Regions from separate parts of the Yimella sp. NH-Cas1 genome, predicted to be linked through region 1. Evidence: predicted binding sites of a transcription regulator. Region 1 holds the regulator's gene; the other holds the start of a gene.

Region 1 (10,521 bases):
CAGCGCCTCGGGGTTCTCGACCTCGCCGTGACGGACCAGGTGGACGACGGTACGAGCAGCCATCAGCGGCTTCCTTCCGTGACGGCGCGGACCGCGCCCGGCAACGCCTCGATCACCTTGGACACTGCGGCGTCGTCGTGGGACGCGCTGACGAACCAGGCCTCGTACGCGCTCGGCGGCAGGTGGACGCCCTGGTCGAGCATCCCGTGGAAGAACCGTCCGAACGCCTCGGTGTCCTGGGCCTTGGCGTCGTCATAGTTGCGCACCGGGCGGTCGCGGAAGAAGACGCTGAACATCGACCCGGCCCACTGCACGACGTGCGGCACTCCGGCCTTGTCGAGTTCCTCGCTCGCGGCTCCGGCGATCGCTCGGGCGGCCACCTCCAGACGTCCGTAGACGTCGGGGGTGCAGCCCTGCAAAGTAGCCAGTCCGGCCGCCGTGGCAACAGGGTTACCCGACAAGGTGCCGGCCTGGTAGACGGGGCCGTCGGGAGCCAGGCGGCTCATGATGTCGGCGCGACCACCGAACGCGGCGGCCGGGAAGCCACCGCCCATCACCTTGCCGAACGTGAACAGGTCGGGCACGCCGTCGCCCTGCGGACCTTCCAGGCCGAACCAGCCCGCCTGCGAGCAACGGAAACCGGTCATGACCTCGTCGCTGATCAGCAGCGCCCCGTGGTCGCGGGTGACGCGACGCAGCGCGGCGGTGAAGCCCTCGGCCGGCGGGACGACGCCCATGTTTCCCGGGCTCGCCTCGGTGATGACGCAGGCGATCTCGTCACCGTGCTCGACGAACGCAGCCTGGAGCGCAGGAATGTCGTTGTAGGGCAACACGATCGTGTCGTGCGCATTCGATTCGGGGACACCCGCGGAGTCGGGCAGCGCGAACGTCGCGACACCGGAACCGGCCTGGGCGAGCAGAGCGTCGACGTGTCCGTGGTAGCAACCGGCGAACTTCACGACCTTCGTCCGGCCGGTGAATCCGCGCGCCAGCCGCAGCGCGCTCATCGTCGCCTCGGTGCCGCTGCTGACCAGGCGCACCTGCTCGACGGGCTCGACCCGGCGGACGATCTCCTCGGCGAGCGCGACCTCGTTCTCGCTCGGCGTGCCGAAGGAGAACCCCTTCGACGCAGCCTCGCTCACCGCACGCTCTACGTCGGGCTGGGCGTGGCCGAGGATCATCGGGCCCCAGGAGCAGATGAGATCGACGTACTCGTTGCCGTCGACATCGGTCATCCACGGACCCTTCGCCGAGGCGATGAAACGGGGCGTGCCACCGACGCCGCGGAACGCGCGGACCGGGGAGTTCACACCGCCGGGCGTGACCCGGCGGGCTCGGTCGAGCAGGGCAGCGGAAGCCGACGTCGAGGCGGTGGACATGAGGCCAGTGTCCCAGATGGGAGCGGTCAACCGAAATCCGCGCCCACGACGTCAGCCCGGGTTCACAGTCGATTCACAGTGACGCGCGAACCTTCATCATCGCGGCACCGAGCTCCACCAACTCCAGGCGCTCCAGCACGTCGACCAGATGCCGGCGAACACTCATCACGTGCACCTGGGCGGCGACCACGACGGCCTCCATCCCGGCTTCGGTGAGGACCAGCTCGACGCCGCGGCCGTCGTCGGCGGCAGCACGCCGTTCGACCCAGCCCCGGCGTGCCAGACGGTTGGCGGTGTGCGTGACCCGGCTGCGTGATTGGACGATGAGTTCGGCGAGGGTGCTCATCCGCAGCACCCGGTCAGGTGCCTCCGACAGCATCGAAAGCAATTCGAACTCCGACAGCGACATGCCTGCCTCGGTCTGTACCTCGTTGTCGAGCACAGTCTCCAGCGCGCGTGAACCGCGGATGTAGTGCCGCCACGCGAGCTGTTGTTCGTCATCAAGCCACTCGACCCCAGAGCCACTCATGCAGATAACTTACGCGCAGGCCGGCCCTCAAGGGTCTCGGTCGTACAACGATCAACTGGCCATCGGTGCAGGTCAGGCCACGGGTCGGGGGTAGTCGGCTGCATCGTCGAGGTCGAACGCTTCCTCGAGGGTGGCGGTGTCGGAGTCCTGCAGGTAGGTCGCCAACCAGCGTCCGACGTAGCGCAGGTGCCACGGTTCGTACCGGTAGCCGGTGACCTCGTCGCTGCCACGGGTGTACCGGACGATGAAACCGTGCTCGGCCGCGTACTTGGAGGCCCAGCGTCCGGCCGCGGTCTCGGCGAAACAGCGTTCGAGATTGCAGACGCCGTTCGCGATGTCGATCACCAGGCCGGTCTGGTGCTCGCTGTGGCCAGGACGGGCCGAGTAGGTATCCGCCTTCTCGGCGCCGTCGCGCCGGACGTAACCCTCGTACAGCTGCTTCTGTCGCTCCGCGGAGCGGTAGCTGCTCGCCACCCAGAAACCGGATCCGTCCTTGTCGGCGGCCTTCGCCATCGGCCGATAGGCATCGAGAGCACGAACCTCGAGACGCCCACCCTCGAACTCCTTCAGCTTCTTGGGCACGTACCTGGCGGCGCCGTGTCGCTTGTTGACCACGAACCACGGGCTGCGCTTCAGGTCGTCGGTGTCGAGGTCGATCGTGACGGTCCTGCGGTGGTCGCCGACCACGACGGCGATCGAGCGGGGCGCGGATTCTGCTCGAAGCGTGTGCTGGATCGGCACAACGGCCTTCCCCTTCGCGACTTCGCCGGTGCCGACCAACCGTCCGCGGTCGTACGCCTTCACCGCCGTGTCATCGGCGGCGTGCTTCACCTCCACACCGAGCGCGACGCGATCAGCGGTGACGGGCACAGGGACGACGCGGGTCAGCTTCGGCGCCGCTTCAGCAGCAGCCACGGCGGAGCCGGCAACTGTGAGCATGCTTGCTGCCGCGGTGGCACCGGCGGCGATGGAGAGCAGTCTCATCGGGTGGCCTCCCAATCGAAGGTTCGAGCGGACTCTTCCAGGTCGAGGGTACGCGGGTCAGCCCAGACGGCGCGCGACCTCGGCGGCGTAGTAGGTCAGGATGATCTGCGCACCCGCACGCTTGATCGCGGTCAACTGCTCGGTCACCATCCGGTCGCGGTCGATCCACCCGTTCGCGGCAGCGGCCTCGATCATCGCCATCTCGCCACTGACGTGGTACGCGGCGACCGGCACGTCGGACGTCTGCTTCACCGCGGCGATGACGTCGAGGTAGAGAGTCGCCGGCTTCACCATCACGATATCGGCGCCCTGTTCGATGTCGAGGCGTACTTCGCGCAACGACTCGGTGAGATTGCCCGGGTCCTGCTGGTAGGTCGCACGGTCACCCTGCAGCGCGGAGTCGACGGCCTCGCGGAAGGGTCCGTAGGCGGCGGACGCGTACTTGGCGGCGTACGCCAGCACAATCACGTCGGTGAAGCCCGCGTCGTCGAGTGCGGCCCGCACGACCTCGACCTGGCCGTCCATCATGCCGCTCGGGCCGACGACGTGAGCGCCGGCTCGTGCCTGCGCAACCGCCATCCGTCCGTAGATCTCCAGCGTCGCGTCGTTGTCGACGGCACCGGTCTCGGTGAGCACACCGCAGTGTCCGTGCGAGGTGAACTCGTCCAGGCACAGGTCGGCCATGAGCACCGTCGACGCACCGAATTCGTCCCGCAAGCGACGCAGCGCGACATTGAGAATGCCGTCCGGATCCGTTGCGCCCGAACCGATCTCGTCACGCTCGGCCGGAACGCCGAACACCATCAGGCCACCGACGCCGGCGTCGATCGCCTCGCGTGCGGCCTCCACCAGCGAGTCGAGCGTGTGCTGCACGACTCCCGGCATCGACGAGATCGGCGCCGGCTCGCTGATGCCCTCCTTCACGAAGAGCGGGAGCACCAGGTCAGCCGGGTGCAGACGCGTCTGCGACACCCACCGGCGCACAGCCGGACTCTGCCGCAGACGGCGCGGACGGACGATCGGGTTCACGGCTTCTCCTTGCTCTGTCGGACAAACGCCGAGTGGCCGGGCTATGAACGGGTGGCCGGGCCATAGCTCGGCCACTGGTTCATAGCCCGGCCACTCGGTGAAGGTTTCGGATCAGGCCTTGGCCTTGCGGCGCGAGGTGGTGCGCCGCTCGCTCGGGCGACGGACCGCCTCACCGGCCTCGGCGGCCGACAGGGCGAGGCTTCGACCGAAGTCGGCCAGCGCGTCCACCAGTGCTTCGGCGGACGGCTCCGGCGACATGACGTCGACGCGCAGACCGTGCTCCTCGGCGGTCTTGGCGGTGGCCGGACCGATGCACGCGACGATGGTCGTGGCGTGCGGCTTGCCCGCGATGCCGACCAGGTTGCGCACGGTCGAGGACGAGGTGAAGCAGACCGCATCGAATTTGCCGGTCTTGATCGCCTCACGCACCTCGGGGGCCGGCGGCGCGGCGCGCACGGTGCGGTACGCGGTCACGTCGTCGACCTCCCAGCCGATCTCCTGCAGACCGGCCACAAGGGTGTCGGTCGCGATGTCGGCGCGCGGCAGGAAGACTCGGTTGATCGGGTCGAGCAACTCGTCGAACTCCGGCCATTCCTCCAGCAGGCCCTTGGCCGACTGCTCACCGGACGGGACCAGGTCGGGCTGAAGGCCCCACTCGCGCAACGCTTCTGCGGTCACGCCACCGACAGCGGCGATCTTCAGACCGGCGAACGCCCGGGCGTCGAGACCGAACTCCTCGAACTTCTCGCGCACGGCCCGAACCGCGTTCTGGGAGGTGAAGCCGATCCACTCGTAGCGACCGGTCACCAAACCCTTGATCGCGCGCTCCATCTGCTGCGGGGTGCGCGGCGGCTCGACGCTGATCGTCGGAACGACGTCACTGGACGCCCCGAAGTCGCCGAGGCGCTCGGTCATCGAACCGGCCTGGTCCTTGGTGCGCGGCACCAGGACGTTCCACCCGAACAGCGGCTTGTTCTCCCACCACGACAACGTCTCGCGGTAGTCGACCGGTGAACCGACGACGGCGACCAGTTGGGCATCGTCGGCGAGCAACTTCAGGCCGGCGTCGACGGTGTCGAGGGTGAAGGTGTGCGTCTTCTGGTGGATGGTCGTGCCGTCGACGGTCACCGCGACCGCGGTCTCGGCGTCCCGTCCGGCTTCGAGGAGTCGGGCGAAGCTGGTGCGCAGGGTGTCCACGGTGCCGAAGAGCACGACGGTCGTGTCAGCTGCGGCCGACTTGGCGTAGTCGACCTTGGAGTCGCCCGGCGAGAGCAGGTGCACCGCGCGAGAACCGTTGTGCGTCAGCGGAATACCTGCGTATGTCGGCACTGCGGACGCAGCGCTGACACCGGGGACGATCTCGAACGGCACCGCAGCCTTGTGCAGCGCGGACGCCTCCTCGGCGAGACCGTTGAAGGTGGCGGGGTCGCCGTCCATGAGGCGGACGACAAGAGCGTCCTTGCCCAGCTTGGCCGCGGCCTTGGCCGTCTTCACGACGAGCTTGGCACGCGAGGCGGTGGTGAGAGCCTGGCCGGCCTCGCCGTGGCCGGCGTCGACGATCTCGGTGTCCTCGCGGACGAACTTCGCGACGAAGTCCTCGCGAGCCACCCGGTCGAGGACGACGACGTCGGCGCGGCGCAGCAGGCTGGCGGCTCGCACGGTCAGCAGACCCGGGTCGCCGGGGCCGGAGCCCACGAAGGCGACTGCTGCAGGCGTCTTGGCGGTGGTGGTCACTTGTCACGCTCCATGGCGTCGGTGTTTGTTGTTCGGACTTTCGGGGCCGCCGGCCGAGCCGGCGTTGGTTGGTCGCCCGGGAGGGGGTTCGCACGCGTCGGCGACGATTTCGTACGCCCCGTGATGCTGCGCCTGTGCTTTCTGCCGGTGCTCCTCCTCGGTGCCGGCTCGCACGCTCCCCGCCACCGCATCGTCACCACCGGCGTCGGCGATGATCCGGTCCGCCCCGTCCTCCAGCAGCATCTGTGCCAGGTCGAGGCCCAGTTGTTCGGCCTTGTCGAACGGGCCGGTGATCGAGCGGCGCAGGTCATCGCTGCCGTCGGGTGCTCCGACGAACGCCCGAAGCGAGATCTCCAGGCTGCCGTCGACGTCCTCGACGACTTCGGCGAGCGCACCGACGGGTGCCGAGCACCCTGCCTTGAGTCCGAGCAGAACGGCTCGTTCGGCGGTCACGGCGGCGCGGGTGTCGGCGTCGTCGAGTGCGCCGACGATGTCGATCATCCGCCGGTCGTCCGCGCGCACCTCGATGGCGAGTGCGCCCTGCCCCGGGGCCGGCAGCATCTGCAGCGGGTCGATCGCCTCGGTGATGCGGTCCTGCCGTCCGATCCGGCGAAGCCCGGAGCAGGCCAGGATGATCGCGTCCAGTTCGCCGTCGCTGACCCGCGCCAAGCGGGAGTCGACATTGCCGCGCAGCGGCCGCACCTCGAAGCCGAGGCCGAGCGCGTTCAACGCTGCGACGCGACGCGGCGAGCCGGTGCCGATGCTCGAGCCGGGAGGAAGTTCGCCGAGGGTCAGTCCGTCGCGGGCTACCAAGGCGTCACGCGGGTCCTCTCGTCGCGGGATACCGGCGACCGTGAGGCCGGGGTGCCCCGCAGCAGGGAGGTCCTTGAGCGAGTGCACCGCGAGGTCGACCTCGCCCTGCAGCAGCGCTTCGCGCAGGGCGGCTGCGAAGACTCCCGTGCCACCGATCTGGGTCAGCGGGGCGCGGTTGGTGTCGCCCTCGGTGACGATCTCGACCAGTTCGACCTCGTGACCGAGCGCACGCAGCGCGTCGGCGACATGGCCGGACTGGGTCATCGCCAGGTGGGACCGGCGGGTGCCGAGCCGAAGTGCGCTCATGAGTCGCCTCCTACCTGTCGCGGGATGGACGACACCTTCGAGACGAAGGGGTCGATGTCGAAGAGCGTGCGCAGCAGGGAGGTGTACTCACTGCCGTCCTCGGAGCCCGCGAGTTGTTTCATCCGCACGGTCGGGGTGTGCAACAACTTCTCCACGATGCGGTGGACGCTGAGCTGCACCTGCGCGCGTTGGCGGTCGTCCAGTTCGACGCGGGAGTCCAGGCGTTCCAGTTCGGTCGCGACCACGTCGGCGGCGTACCGGCGGATCGCGGCGACGGTCGGGCCGACGGATGCGGCGCGCCGATTGAGCACGAACTCGGCGACCTCGGCGGTGACCATCTCCTCGACGGCGTGCACCTGCGAGCGCGAACCCTCGGACTCGGTGACCTCGCGCAGGTCCTCGAGCCAGAGCACGGTGACTGCGTCGAGGACGGCGACCGCGGGGTCGACGTCGCGGGGCAGGGCGAGGTCGAGGAAGACCTTCGGACGGTCGCCGCCGGTGACGTGCTCGATCTCGACGACATGTCCTACGGCTCCGGTGCAGGACACGACGAAGTCGGACTCGGCGATCGCGTCGGCACGCTCGTCCCACTCTCGCGCGGTGGCGCCGGTGGCCGCAGCCAGGCGGCGCGCGTTCTCCAGCGTCCGGCTGACGATCGTGATGTTCTCCACGCCCATCCGGCTGAGGGTGTGGGTGGCGAGCGCACTCATCGCACCCGAACCGATGACCGTCGCACGGGCCCGCTGGATCGGGCCGATCCGGTGTTCGGCGAGCGCAACTCCACGCTCGATCAGGCCCTTGCTGACCCGGTCGATCTCGGTCTCGGCGTGCACCTTCTTGCCGACGCGCAGCGCCTGCTGGGCGACGTTCTCCAGCGCACTCCCGAGGTGCCCGTGTTCGCGGCCGTCCTGCAGGGAACTGCGCAACTGACCGAGGATCTGGCTCTCGCCGATCGCGAGCGAGTCGAGCCCGGCGGCCACGGAGAACAAGTGCGCGATCGCCCGCTCCTCGTAGTGGGCGTACAGACTGTCGCCGAGCTCTTCGAGGCTGAGTCCCGTTACCGCGCAGAGCGATTCGCTGATCTGGGTGACGGCACCGTGGAAGGTGCCGACCTCGCCGTAGATCTCCACCCGGTTGCAGGTGGACACGATCATCCATTCCTCGACGTGGTCGCCGTCGCGCAGCACGGCGTCCAGCCGCGCGCCGCGCTCACCGGACAGGGCGGCGCGCTCGAGCAACTCGACGGGCGCCGAACGGTGCGACAACCCAACGACCAGGAGACTCACGAAGGAACCTCCACAAGGGGAGCAGGTTCGGGACGGGTGCGCTGATCGTGGAAGGCCAGGATCTGCAGTTCGGTGGCGAGGTCGACCTTGCGCACGGCGACCGATTCCGGCAGATCGAGCGGCTCGGAGGCGAAGTTCAGGATGGAGCGGACGCCGCGGGCCACGAGATCATCGGCGGCGGCCTGCGCAGCGTGCGGCGGCGTGGCGATCACCCCGATGACCGACTCGTCGGCGGCAGGGCGGAAGCCGTCGAAGTCGACGATCGCCAGAGCACCCACATGCATGCCGGTCAAGGCCGGGTCGTTGTCGATGAGCCAGCGCACCTCGAAGCCGCGAGTGGCGAATCCGCGGTAGTCGGCCAACGCGCGGCCGAGGTTGCCCATGCCGACGATGGCGACGGCGAAGTCGCTCTGTAGGCCCAGTTCGCGGGTGATCTCCTCCGACAGGCGCTCGACGTCGTAACCGACACCACGCACGCCGTAGGAGCCGAGGTAGGAGAGGTCCTTGCGCAGACCGGCGGAGCGAACGCCTGCGGCGTCAGCCAGTTCGTCCGAGGACACGACGTCGATCCCACGGCCGCTGAGGGCACGGAGCACCCGCAGGTACACCGGCAGCCGAGCGACGGTCGCATCCGGGATGTCCCGGCGCGACGCGGACGTGTTGGTCACAGGGAACGAATCTCCTCCCGATGAGATGGCGGCGTATACCAAACGCTCGTCATCCCTGGCACATGACCCCCCGAGAGTAAGTCCTCGTGAACGCAGGCACAAAGTCGCATGAACGCGCGAAACGTGCTACAAGGCCTCTGTGGTATAGCCACCCCCGGCCTTCGCGAACAGTTTCAGGCGGTGAGGGCAGTACGCAGTCGGGACTCGCTGACCCGCCAGTAGTCGTGCTGCTTGCCGTCGATGAGCGTGACCGGGATCAGTTCGCCGTACGTGTGCATCAGGTCGGCGTCGCCCTCGATCGAGAACTCCTCGTACTGCTCCCCCAGATCGGCGCAGACCCGCTGGATCACCGTGCGGGCGTCGTCGCACAGGTGGCAGCCGGGCTTGCCGTACAGGGTGATGCGCGCCATCAGAAGAAGACCGAACGTCGTTCCAGCAGTAGGGAGTACAGCGTCTGCTGGATGGTCTCGCGCACCTGGTCGGTGACGTCGAACAACACCATCGGGTCATCGGCGGCGGCAGAGCCGTGGTGCTCGGTCTCGATCGGCGTGCCGAACTCGATGATCCACTTGCTCGGCAACGGGATCGCACCGAGCAGGCCGAACAACGGGAACGTCGGGGTGATCGGGAAGTAGGGGAAACCGAGCAGCCTGGCCACGCTCTTGGCGTTGCCGATCATCGGGAAGATCTCCTCTGCTCCGACGATCGAACACGGGATGATCGGGGCGCCGGCACGGACGGCGGCGGACACGAAGCCACCGCGACCGAAGCGCTGCAGACGGTAGCGGTCGCTGAACGGCTTGCCGACGCCCTTGAACCCCTCGGGGAAGACGGCGACCAGTTCGTCCGATTCGAGCAAGCGCTCGGCGTCGGGGTTGGCCGCCAGCGTGGTGCCGGACTTACGGGACAACTCTCCGATGAACGGCGACTGGAAGACCAGGTCGGCTCCGAGCATCCGCACGAAACGGTGGTTCGGGTGCTCGTCATGGATCGCGACCTGGGTCATCAGTCCGTCGACCGGAACGGTGCCGGAGTGGTTCGCGACCACCAGGCCCCTGCCCTCGGCCGGGATGTTCTCGATGCCACGCACCTCGACCCGGAACCAACGCTTGTACAGCGGCCGCAGCAACGGGATCCAGATCTCGCGGGTGAACTCCTCGTCAAAACCGAAATCGTCGATCGCGTAGTCACCGTTGAGCCGTCGCCGCAGGAAGGCCAGCGCGGACGCGACCCGGCGTTCGAGGTCATCACCCGACAACCCGGCGGCAGTGCCTGCCGCGCGCAGCACCGAGATCAGCGTCTGGACGAAGATGGCCGGGTCGACCGGCAGTCCGAAGGGCAGCTTGTTCTCGAACGGATTGCCGGTGGCGGCGAACCCCTCGTCCTGATCGGGCGCCGGGTCGGGCACGACGTGCAGCGCCGGACGCGGCGACTTCGCCTTCGCCTGTACTGACGACCGGGTGGGCCGACGGGTCGTCTTCGAGCCGAGCGAGTCATCGGTTCGCGCGGCAGCACGCAGTGGCTTGGCCGCGGTCTTGCGCGGCGTCGACGCCTTGGTGGCGCGCTTGGACGCCGGTTTGGCCGATGGCGCCTGCTTCGCAGCGGATTTGGCAGCCGGCTTGCGGCCCTTGGGCTCAGCCATGCGCAGCTCCGACCAAGGCCGCGCGTCGTGATGGTGAAGCGAACACGTCGGCGAACGCCTCACGTGTGGTCAGTGCGGGCTCGAACCCGAGCTCAGTGCGCATTCGACTGGTGTCCATTCCTCGCCCGTAACACAGGAAGTCCATCTGGGA
Region 2 (10,521 bases), 2.2 Mb from region 1:
GGGCCAACTGCTCGGCACCGAGCGGACCGCGTTCGTCCACGACCTCATCGAGCGGTGGGCCCGGAACGTACTGGGTGACCAGATAGGGCTGGTCCCCGTCGGCGTCCGCATCGATGACTCCCGCGACACCGGGTGCCCGCACGCGCGACAGGGAGCTGACCTCGCGCCGCAGTCGCTCGCGGGCCTTCTCGTCATAGGCGACGTGGGCTCGCAGCACCTTGATCGCGACCTCGTCGCCGTTCGGGGCGAGGGCCCGGAACACGACGCCCATGCCGCCCTCCCCCAGGCGTCCGAGCAGTCGGTACGGTCCGATCCGGCGCCCCCCTGGCGCCCCTTCCGCAACAACGGGATCGCGCAGTCCCGCGTCCGACGCCGGGGTGAACTCGGTGGTCTCGTCACCGTCGACCTGAGCGGGTCTGCGCGGCCGGCCACCGGGCAAGCGGTGGCCGCTCGTCGTGGACTCGGGTCGTGCAGGCGTCATGGCTCCACCGTAGGTCGTGCGTCTCATGGGGGTGGACAGGCACGCCCCACGGGGGCAACGGACACCGGGCGACAGGAGTTTCCCCGGGCCGGGTCAGGAACTGATGTAACCCTCGAGTGCGTCCCGCTCGGCCTGCAACTCACCCAGGCGCGCCTTGACGACGTCACCGATGCTGACGATCGAGTTCAGGCGCCCCTCTTCGACGACCGGAAGATGACGGATACGTCGATCGGTCATCTTCACCGCGACCTCGTTCAGTTCGTCGCCCTGACCGCAGGTGTGCACGTCGGCAGTCATGACCTCACTGACCGGGAGTTCCATCAGCCCGTCGGCGCGGTCGGCGAGACGGCGCACGACGTCGCGTTCACTGACGATGCCGGCGATCCTCTCGGAGTCGGCCTCGTCGACCACCACCACCGCTCCGATGCCCTTGTCGCGCAACAGCGCTACGAGATCGGCCACCGAGGCCGAGCCGGGAATGGTGACGACGTCAGTTCCTTTGCCTCGCAGCACATCCGAAATACGCATGAGCCGAATGTAACCCTCGTCACACCGGTTTCGGCCTCAGCGGACGCGGACGTCTCAGGCCGTGGTCGCGACCGGTCGCGCAGGAGCCGTCGACCCGCGAGCGACGAGCTCGGGATCGAAGAGCATCTCGCCACGCGGGTGCCGATGACCGGCGATCTCCTCAGAGAGCGCGTGCACGATCGCACCGCTCAGGCCGCTGATGTCCTGTCGGATCGTGGTCAGTGGCGGGGAGGTGTGCTGGGTGAGCAGGGACCCGTCGTAACCCACCACCGAAACATCGGCTGGCACCGAAAACCCCTGCAGCTCAGCCGCTTTGATCGCTCCGAGCGCCATCATGTCGGATCCGCAGATGATCGCGGTGACACCGCGTTCGAGCAGACGCCGCCCGGCGAGCTCGCCGCCTTCCACCGAGAACCAGGTCTGTTCGATCGCCAGACCGCCGTCGTTCCCCGCCTGTCGCTGGAACTCCTCCACCTTGCGCAGACTCGGCAGGTAGCGCGACTGGCCGGTCGCCAGACCGATCCGGGTGTGCCCGAGCTGGCGCAGGTGATGCAGCGCCATCCGAACCGAGCTCGCTTCGTTGGTCGACAGCGACGGCGCGTCGATCTCGTCCCGGTGCCCGTTGACCATCACCATCGGCAGACCGCGCTCGCACAGTCGCGCGTAGTGCGAGATGTCCGCCGTCGTGTCGGCGTGGCGACCGCTGACGAACACCACCCCGGCAACACCGCGCTCCTGCAGCATTTGGACGTACTCCTCCTCCTGGGCACCGCCGGGCGCCTGCGTACACAGGACGCTGGTGTAGCCGTGGGCGGAGAAGCGCCCCTGGAGGGTCTGCGCGATCATCGCGAACACCGGGTTGGTGAGTTCGGGGACGATGATCCCGACCATGCCGACGGCGTGCCGCCGCAGGTTGCTCGGCCGTTCGTAGCCAAGAACGTCGATCGAGGTGAGCACGACATCCCGGGTCGAGTCGGACACATTGCCCTTGTCGTTGAGAACGCGACTGACGGTCGCCTCACTCACGCCTGCATGTGCGGCGATGTCAGAGAGCTTCGCCATGACGGCCCCCGTCCTTCCAGAGCCACAGCGCGAAGCCCGGGCCGTTCGTCTCCACCCGGATCCCCGATCCGTCGGCACTGATCCCGCGCCCGGCGAGCAGTCGCCCGCCACCGATACCGGGAAGGTCTTTTTCGTCCAGCTCGAGGCTCGTACCGGCGTCACGGGCGACGTGCACCAGCACCGACTCCCCCGCGACCTCACGCAGAAACGTGATCGTGTCGTCCTCGACGCGCACCCACCGCAGACCGCCGTCGCGCAGAGCCGCCGAGTCCCTCCGGGCGGCGACCAGCTGCTGGGCATCGTCGAAAATCTGTGAATCCCAATCGGATTCGTTCCACGGCATCGGACGGCGGCCGTCTTCGGCGAAGGCGCCCTCCATGCCGATCTCGTCGCCGTACGTGATCATCGGGATGCCCGGCATCGCCATCACCAGCGTCAGCGCCACACCGACCTGGCGCGTGTCGGCGCCGACCAGAGTCCGCACCCTGGTGGTGTCGTGCGACCCGACCAGGTTGAAGTTCGCCCGCCGGGTCGACCAGGGCACCATCGCGTTGAACTCGGTCATGGTGTCGACGACGTCGGGACCTCCGAGCCGCGGCACCATCAACGGGTTCCCGAGGAACGACGGAGCAAAGTCCTTGTCGCGCAACCAGGTCCATACCGGACGGGTGAACCCGGAGTAGTTCATGACTCCGTGCCAACCCTCGCCGGACGCGTCCAGGTAGTGATCGTGGGCGTGCTCGCCGACGAGATACGCATCGGGCTTGGCATCGACGACGGTCGCGCGCATGTGGGCAGCAACCTCGTGGTTGACGTCGTGGTCACGCAACCGTCCGGTCATGTTCGCGACGTCGACCCGCCAACCGTCCAGCCCCGAGTCCCCTGCGAGCCAGCGGCGAACCGGTGCCTCAGGACGGTCGAAGAGTTCCTCGCGCAGCGTCGGCGACGCGTGGTTGAGCTTGGGAAGGCTCGATACACCGAGCCACTTCTCGTAGTCACCCTGCTCGTCGAAGAAGTAGTGATCTCGTTGGGGGGCAGCCGGATCCGCGGACGCCGCGATGAACCAGTCATGCGTGACGCCGGTGTGGTTCGTGGTGATGTCACCCAGCACGCGCAATCCGCGAGCATGCGCGGCACGCACCAGCGACGCGAAGGCCTCGTCGCCGCCGAGCACCGGGTCGACGGCATCGAACGTCGCGGCGTCGTACCGGTGGTTGGAACGCGCGGGGAAGACCGGGGTCAGGTAGAGCGTGGTGACACCGAGCCGCTCGAGGTGATCGAGGTGCAGCTCGACGCCGGCGAGGTCGCCGCCGTACCACTGGGCACCGATATGTCCCCGCCGTGTGTCGACCGGGTCGCTCCAGTCGGCCGGCTCGGCCCACTCGGGCGCGGGGCGATCGCCCGCCTTCGCAAAGCGGTCGGGGAACACCTGGTAGACGACACCGTGCCGAGCCCAATCCGGGGCCAGGCCGAAGGTGGTCAGGCGGAAGTCGAAGACGTCCGGGACGTCACGCCGGGACAGGCCGGCGGCGTCCAGCCAGAGGTAACCGTCCGTCGGACCGCTCATGATGAAGCGGTATGAGGTCACCGGGTTGTGACAGACGACGTCCGCGCTCCACCAGGTGTCGGTCGCGGTGCGGGAGGTGATTCGGGCGGCCGAGAACTCGGGTTCGCCGTCGGTCACTTGGCGCACGTGCATCTGGTCGATGTCGTGGCCGTGGGGCACGCGGACCCGCACGGTCACCCGCTCACCGGGAGCGGGCGCCGCGCGGTCGACGTACAGCGCAGAACCGTCGTGGTGCGGCCGGGCCAGGAGGTCCGGCGTCGGCATTACTTCACCGAGCCTTGCGTGAGGCCGCCGACCAGCTGACGCTGGAACACCAGGTAGAGCACCATGATCGGGATCGAGCTCAGCACCGATCCGGCCGCGAACTGGCCGAACAGGGCGTTGCGCTCGTTGCCCTTCGTCATGCCCCACAGTCCGACGCCGAGCGTCTGGGCGTCCTTCTCGGTCAGGAAGATCGACGCGAGCATGAACTCACCGAACAAGCCGACGAACGACAGCATGAAGACGGTCACCAGGATCGGTGTCACCAGGCGCAGCGTCATCGTGAAGAAGATGCGCGCGTGCGATGCGCCGTCGACCATCGCGGCCTCGTCCAACTCCTTCGGCACGGTGTCGAAGTAGCCCTTGAGCAGCCAGACATTCGAGCCCATCGCGCCACCCATGTAGACCAGGATCAGACCGAGCGTCGTGTTCAGGCCGAATGCAGGCAGCACCTCACCGATCTTGCTGAAGGTGATGTACAGACCCACGAAGGCCAGCAGCGCCGGGAACATCTGCAGCAGCAACAGGGCCATCAGACCGACCCTGCGCCCCTTGAAGCGCAGCCGCGAGAACGCGTACGCGGATGCGGCGCCGATGAACACCGACAGCACGCCGCCGACAAGCGCGATGAACAGTGAGTTCTTGTACCAGGTGAGGAACGGGCGCGCGTCGTCGCTGAACAGCGTCCGGACGTTGTCGAACGAGAAGCCGGTCGGGAACAGGCTGGTCGTCGACAGCGATCCGGCCGGGTTCAACGCCGCCGAGACCACGAACAGGATCGGGAACATCGCGAAGGCGAGCGCCAGCAGTGCGAGCGCGTGCCGCCACCACACACCACCGGAGCCGCGGCGCGGCTTGGTGGGGGTGTTGGTCGGGTCGTCGTCACCGGTGGCGGCTGCGACGACCATGGGGTCGGGAGCAGGAGTAGCGCTCATCAGTTGACCTCTTCCAGGGCCTTGGTCTTCATGAAGCCGGGGAAGCTCAGCAGACCGACGATGATGAAGATGATCACGGCGACCGCGGACGCCAGACCGAAGTTGGGGTTCGCCCCGTCGATCGCGAGGCGGTAGGACATCGTGATCAACAGGTCGGTCGAACCGGCCGTCGAGTTGCCGTCGGTGAACGGGCCACCGGCGGTCAGTAGATAGATCAGTCCGAAGTTATTGAAGTTGAACGCAAAGGACGCGATCAGCAGCGGTCCGACGGCGACCAGCAGCAGCGGCATGATCACCGAGCGCAGGGTGCGGATCGGGCTGGCTCCGTCGATCTTCGCGGCTTCGAGCACGTCACCCGGAATCGACTGCAGCGCACCGGTACACACGACGAACATGTACGGGAAACCCAGCCACAGGTTGGTCAGCAGGATCGCTGCACGCGCGGCCCATGGGTCACCGAACCAGTCGACGTTGAGGCCGGTGAGGTCGTTGATCAGACCGAACTCCTGGTTGAACATCGAGGCCCAGACCAGCGCCGAGACAAACACCGGGATGGCGTAAGGGAGGATCAGCAGCGAGCGGTAGATGCCGCGTCCCTTGATCCGGGAGTCGTTGAGCAGCAGCGCGAGCAGCATGCCCAGGACGAAGGTGGTCAGTACCGACAGCAGCGGGAAGGCGATGTTCCAGGCGAAGACGCTGAGGAACTTGCCACGCAGCGCCTCGTTGGCGAACAGCGACTTGAAGTTGTCGAAGCCGACGTTCTCCTTCCAACCCACGGCCAGCGGCGAACCCTGGCCGCTCTGCGGCACCCAACGTGCGTCCTTGGCGACGTAAACCGTGCCGGTCTTGGAGTCCTTCAAGGTGTCGGACTTCTTGTCCCAGACCAACGTCGGTCGGCCCTCGAACGCCTGACTGATGCCGTTGGCCTTGATGCCGCCGGTCTCGGTGGGCACCGCGAACTGCTGCAGGTCCTTGCGCTTGTTGGCCTCACCGAGGTTGAGGATCCGGTAGTCCGGGGCCTCGAGGATGCGGCCCTTGTCCATCTCGTCGGTCGACTGCTTGAGGCCGTCGGTCGGCAGGTCCTTCAATCCGTCCTTGGTGCCGAGGAAGGTCTTGCCCTTGTCGTCGGTCAGCAGGAACTGCAGCGGTGCGGACTCAAGCGGCTGGTCCTTCGGCACTGCGACCGCGAGCTGATACGTGGGCGAACCGGGCACCTGCTCCACCGAGTAGGCGACAACCTGACCGGTCGCCTCCTCCTTGGAGGCGATGTGGCCCTGGCCGTAGTTGGTGAACGCGGTCGCGCCGGTGTAAACGATCGGCCACACCTGCAGACCGAGCAGCAGCAGCAGGCCGGGCAGGAGGTACTTCATCGGCACCGCCTTGCGTGTGCCGTAGACGGCCAGCACCAACAGCGCCACAAGCGCCGTCGCGACGACCGCGAGGCCGTAGCCCTTGTCGGCGAGCTTGGTCGCCAGGTAGAACAGGCCACCCAGGACGGCCGCGAGAATCGGCCACTTGAGGTAACTGATCGGGTTGGGGCGATCCGCGCGCAGCGCTGCTGCGGTCTCCTCGCTCATCGACGTCGTCATTGTCGTCTTTCTCTCGGGCACATCAGGACTGATCAGGTGCTGACAGCGACGATGGCAGCAGCTGCACCAGCCGCCGCCATCGTCGTCATCGGTTCAGATCACTGACCGGACTTGATGCCGGATTCGATCTCGGTCTGAGCCTTGGCCATCCGAGCGGCCGGGGTGCCACCCTTGCCCGAGACGACGTCCGCGAACGCCAGACCCAGCGGCTTCCAGACGGCGTTCATCGCCGGGATGTTCGGCATCGGCTTGCCTTCCTTGCCGGCAGCGGCCCACGCCTCGACGTCCTTGTCGCTGCCCTTGACCGCTTCGTACGCAGCGGTCAGAGCCGGCGGACGCTTGCCGGTCTCGAACATCGCGACCTGGGCGTCCTTGGTGGTCATGAACTGGGTGACGAAGGCCTGGGCGACCGCGGTGTTCTTGGCCTTGGAGGACACGTAGAACATCTGCACACCGAGGAACGGCTTCATCGCACCGCCGCCCTCGAGGGTCGGCAGCGGGTCGATGGCGTACTTGATGCCGGCCTTCTGGAAGGCGGGGATCGACCACGGACCGGTGATCTCGAAGGGGGTCTTGCCGGTGGCGAACAGGGTGTCGGCGTTGGTCGAGTCGATGTTGGTCGACAGCGCGCCCTCCTTGCCCAGTGCCGCCATGGCCTGCGCGCCCTTGACCGAACCGGCGCTGTTGACGATCACCTTCGCGGCGTCGTAGTCACCGTTGGCCTTGGTGCCGAAGATGCCACCGCCGTCGAACGCGGACAGGAAGGGGTAGCTGTTGTAGGCGTTGCCCTCCTTGCCCATCTGGTTGGACAGGATGTTGGTGCACTTCTTGGAGCTGACGCAGTCCTTGCCGGCCTTCACCAGGTCGGCCATCGTCTTCGGCGCGGTCGGCGCGAGCGCGGTGTTGCGGACGAGGGCCAGGCTCTCGACACCGTAGGGAACGGCGTAGGTCTGGCTGTTGTACTTGGCTGCGGCGGCGGCGTTCTTGTCGAAGCCGGACATCACGTTCGCCGGCACCTGCAGGGTCGCGATCGAACCGTTGGCGACGAGCTCACCCATCCAGTCATGTGCACCGAGGATGACATCGGGGGCCTGACCGGCCTTGAACGCGGTGCCGTACTGGCCGCGGACGTCGTTGGAGATCTGGACGGCGACCTTGACGCCGTTCTTGGACGCGAACTGGTTCGCTAGCTTGGTGACGACCGGGGCGGTCGTCGCGTCGGCCCAAATCACCAGGTCGGCGTTGGCGTCGCGCTTGGCGTCCTTGGTGCCGAGGGTCTCGGCGGCGGTCGGCGCTGCGGACGAGTCGGTCGCGGAGCCCGACGACGTCTGGCTGCCGGCCGAGGTGTTGGTGCTGGAGGTGTTGCTCGAGTCCGAGCCTCCGCCGCAACCGGTCAGAACGAGGGCCGCGCCGGTCAGGGCGACAGCGAAGGTGCGCTTCATGAACTCTCCTTGTGCTCAGGGGGTCACCGTTGACTCCCCCTGTGATGCCGATCACTATGCCAGCGCCACGTCACTTTCTGCAAGATCTTGCAGCAATGTTTTCCATCCACCGGGTCACAGTTCGGCAACACTCCTGAAATCACGGGCCGATGGCCTCCATCGACCATTCGGAAACCGCCGACATCAGTGGCTTTCTTGCCGTTCATACGTCACGATGTGACACGGACAACACCAACCCCGGCGTTGTCGGTTTCTTTCACAGACACCTTTACAACGGATCGTCCGGCACGTTCCTGCCGGTGAAGGAGCACACCATGGCAACGGTCACCTACGACCAGGCCACCCGGATCTACCCGGGTGCCACCGAGCCCTCCGTCGACAAGCTGAGCCTGGAGATCCAGGACGGCGAGTTCCTGGTTCTCGTCGGCCCGTCGGGCTGCGGAAAGTCCACCTCCCTGCGCATGCTGGCGGGTCTGGAGGAGGTCAACAGCGGACGCATCCTCATCGGCGACCGCGACGTCACCTCACTCTCGCCCAAGGAGCGCGACGTGGCGATGGTCTTCCAGAACTACGCGCTGTACCCGCACATGACGGTCGCCGACAACATGGGCTTCGCGCTCAAGATCTCCGGGGTCGACAAGGGCGAGATCCGCAAGCGCGTGGAGGAAGCCGCCGACATCCTCGACCTGCGTCCTTACCTGGACCGCAAGCCGAAGGCGCTCTCCGGTGGTCAGCGTCAGCGCGTCGCCATGGGCCGTGCCATCGTCCGCTCCCCCCAGGTCTTCCTGATGGACGAGCCGCTGTCGAACCTCGACGCCAAGCTGCGCGTGCAGACCCGCACCCAGATCGCCTCCCTGCAGCGCCGCCTCGGCGTCACCACCGTCTACGTCACCCACGACCAGGTCGAGGCCATGACGATGGGCGACCGTGTCGCAGTGCTCAAGGACGGTCTGTTGCAGCAGGTCGACACCCCGCGCCGCATGTACGACCACCCGAACAACGTGTTCGTCGCCGGCTTCATCGGCTCCCCCTCGATGAACCTCATCGACATGGACATCACCGACGCAGGTGTGAAGTTCGGCAACGCGGTCCACCCGGTGGCCCGCGACACCGTCGGTGGCGCCAACGGCAACAAGATCACCGTCGGCGTGCGCCCCGAGGACCTCGTCCTGTCCGGCAACGGAGAGGGACTGGCGGTCGAGGTGGATGTCGTCGAGGAACTCGGCGCGGACGCCTACATCTACGGCCACTTGGCCGGCAGCAAGCCAACCGCTGCGGACAAGCCGCTCGTCGCCCGTGTCGACGGCCGCAACGTGCCCATGAAGGGTGAGACCGTGCACTTCGTGCCCAAGCCCGAACACGTGCACCTGTTCGACATCGAGAACGGTCAGCGCCTCGGCGACTGATCCGATCGAACAACGACGCAGCCCCGGTGAGCACACGCCCGCCGGGGCTCGGTCGTTGATGGATCACTGTGTCAGTGCCACGATGAGCCGGTGGCACTCGACATCAGGGCTGGACGGCCGTGGCCGGCGTTGCTCGACCTGCCGTGGTCGACCCCGCTCGAGGAGTGGCCGGAGAACATTCTGGCCGCCCTCCCCCGCGGCATCTCCCGACACGTCGTCCGCTTCGTGCGGATCGAGGGCCGGATCATCGCGATCAAGGAGATCAAGGAAGACATCGCCCGGCGCGAGTACGAGATGCTACGCGCGCTGCGCCGTCTCGACCAGCCGTGCGTCGAGGCCGTCGGCGTGGTGGCCGGTCGCACCGACGACGAGGGCAACCCGCTGGACGCCTGTCTGCTGACCCGGCACCTGCAGTTCTCGCTGCCCTACCGAGCGATGCTGAGCCAGTCACTGCGGCCCGACACCGCCGACCGCCTGATCGACGCCCTCGCGGTGCTGCTGGTGCGGTTGCACCTGGTCGGTTTCTGGTGGGGCGACGTGTCGTTGTCGAACACGCTCTTCAAGCGCAACGCCGGGGAGTTCGCGGCCTACCTGGTGGACGCCGAGACCGGCGAGCTGCGCGAGAAACTGTCGAAGGGACAACGCGACCACGACCTCGACATCGCCCGGGTCAACATCGCCGGCGAGCTGATGGATCTGCAGGCCGGTGGCTTCGTGCCGATGCAGGTCGACCCGCTTTCGGTGTCGGATCTGATTCTGTCGCGGTACGACGAACTCTGGGCCGCGCTCACCGAGGTCGAGAGCTTCGAGATGGGCCAGCGATGGAAGGTCGAGGAGCACATCCGCCACCTCAACGACCTCGGCTTCGACATCGGCGAACTCGACATCACCACCGACTTCGACGGCACGCATGTGTCGATCCAGCCGAAGATCGTCGACGCCGGCCACCACGCGCGCCGTCTGCTGCGGCTGACCGGCCTGGCCGTCGAGGACAACCAGGCCCGCCGACTGCTCAACGACCTGGACGCGTTCACCGCCAGCCAGGACCGTCAGAACGACGACGAGCAACTGGTCGCCCACGACTGGCTCAGCCGCATCTACGAACCCATCACCCGCACCGTTCCGCCGGCGATGCGCAAGAAGCTCGAACCGGCCGAGATCTTCCACGAGATCCTCGAGCACCGCTGGTACATGGCAGAACGCGCCCAGCAGGACATCTCGATCGAGAACGCCGCGCGCGACTACGTCGA

What was found. The regulator Rex, encoded in region 1, represses fermentation and respiration genes when NADH is low (regulators of the CRP and FNR family bind a similar motif). The targets are predictions, from matches to a motif close to CTTGTGAANNNNTTCACAAG.
Region 2: ugpC (sn-glycerol-3-phosphate ABC transporter ATP-binding protein UgpC) is a predicted target of Rex. The motif match lies at 7,904-7,923, and genes of this name have one in related genera.

What each region holds. Positions count from the first base shown of each region.
Region 1 is NZ_JAKSGG010000003.1:2,495,077-2,505,597, forward strand. Features, by position in the region: gene MF407_RS12300 (histidine phosphatase family protein) at 1-63, opposite strand, end outside; gene hemL (glutamate-1-semialdehyde 2,1-aminomutase) at 63-1,379, opposite strand; gene MF407_RS12310 (MarR family transcriptional regulator) at 1,453-1,908, opposite strand; gene MF407_RS12315 (M15 family metallopeptidase) at 1,981-2,892, opposite strand; gene hemB (porphobilinogen synthase) at 2,950-3,921, opposite strand; gene MF407_RS12325 (bifunctional uroporphyrinogen-III C-methyltransferase/uroporphyrinogen-III synthase) at 4,033-5,655, opposite strand; gene hemC (hydroxymethylbilane synthase) at 5,659-6,774, opposite strand; gene MF407_RS12335 (glutamyl-tRNA reductase) at 6,771-8,060, opposite strand; gene MF407_RS12340 (redox-sensing transcriptional repressor Rex) at 8,057-8,728, opposite strand; gene MF407_RS12345 (glutaredoxin family protein) at 8,902-9,138, opposite strand; gene MF407_RS12350 (lysophospholipid acyltransferase family protein) at 9,138-10,370, opposite strand; gene MF407_RS12355 (NAD-dependent epimerase/dehydratase family protein) at 10,363-10,521, opposite strand, start outside.
Region 2 is NZ_JAKSGG010000003.1:342,756-353,276, reverse strand. Features, by position in the region: gene MF407_RS02080 (serine/threonine-protein kinase) at 1-481, opposite strand, end outside; gene MF407_RS02075 (CBS domain-containing protein) at 575-1,009, opposite strand; gene MF407_RS02070 (LacI family DNA-binding transcriptional regulator) at 1,064-2,071, opposite strand; gene MF407_RS02065 (glycoside hydrolase family 13 protein) at 2,055-3,902, opposite strand; gene MF407_RS02060 (sugar ABC transporter permease) at 3,902-4,834, opposite strand; gene MF407_RS02055 (ABC transporter permease subunit) at 4,834-6,411, opposite strand; gene MF407_RS02050 (maltose ABC transporter substrate-binding protein) at 6,522-7,865, opposite strand; gene ugpC (sn-glycerol-3-phosphate ABC transporter ATP-binding protein UgpC) at 8,180-9,271, shown strand; gene MF407_RS02040 (DUF4032 domain-containing protein) at 9,362-10,521, shown strand, end outside.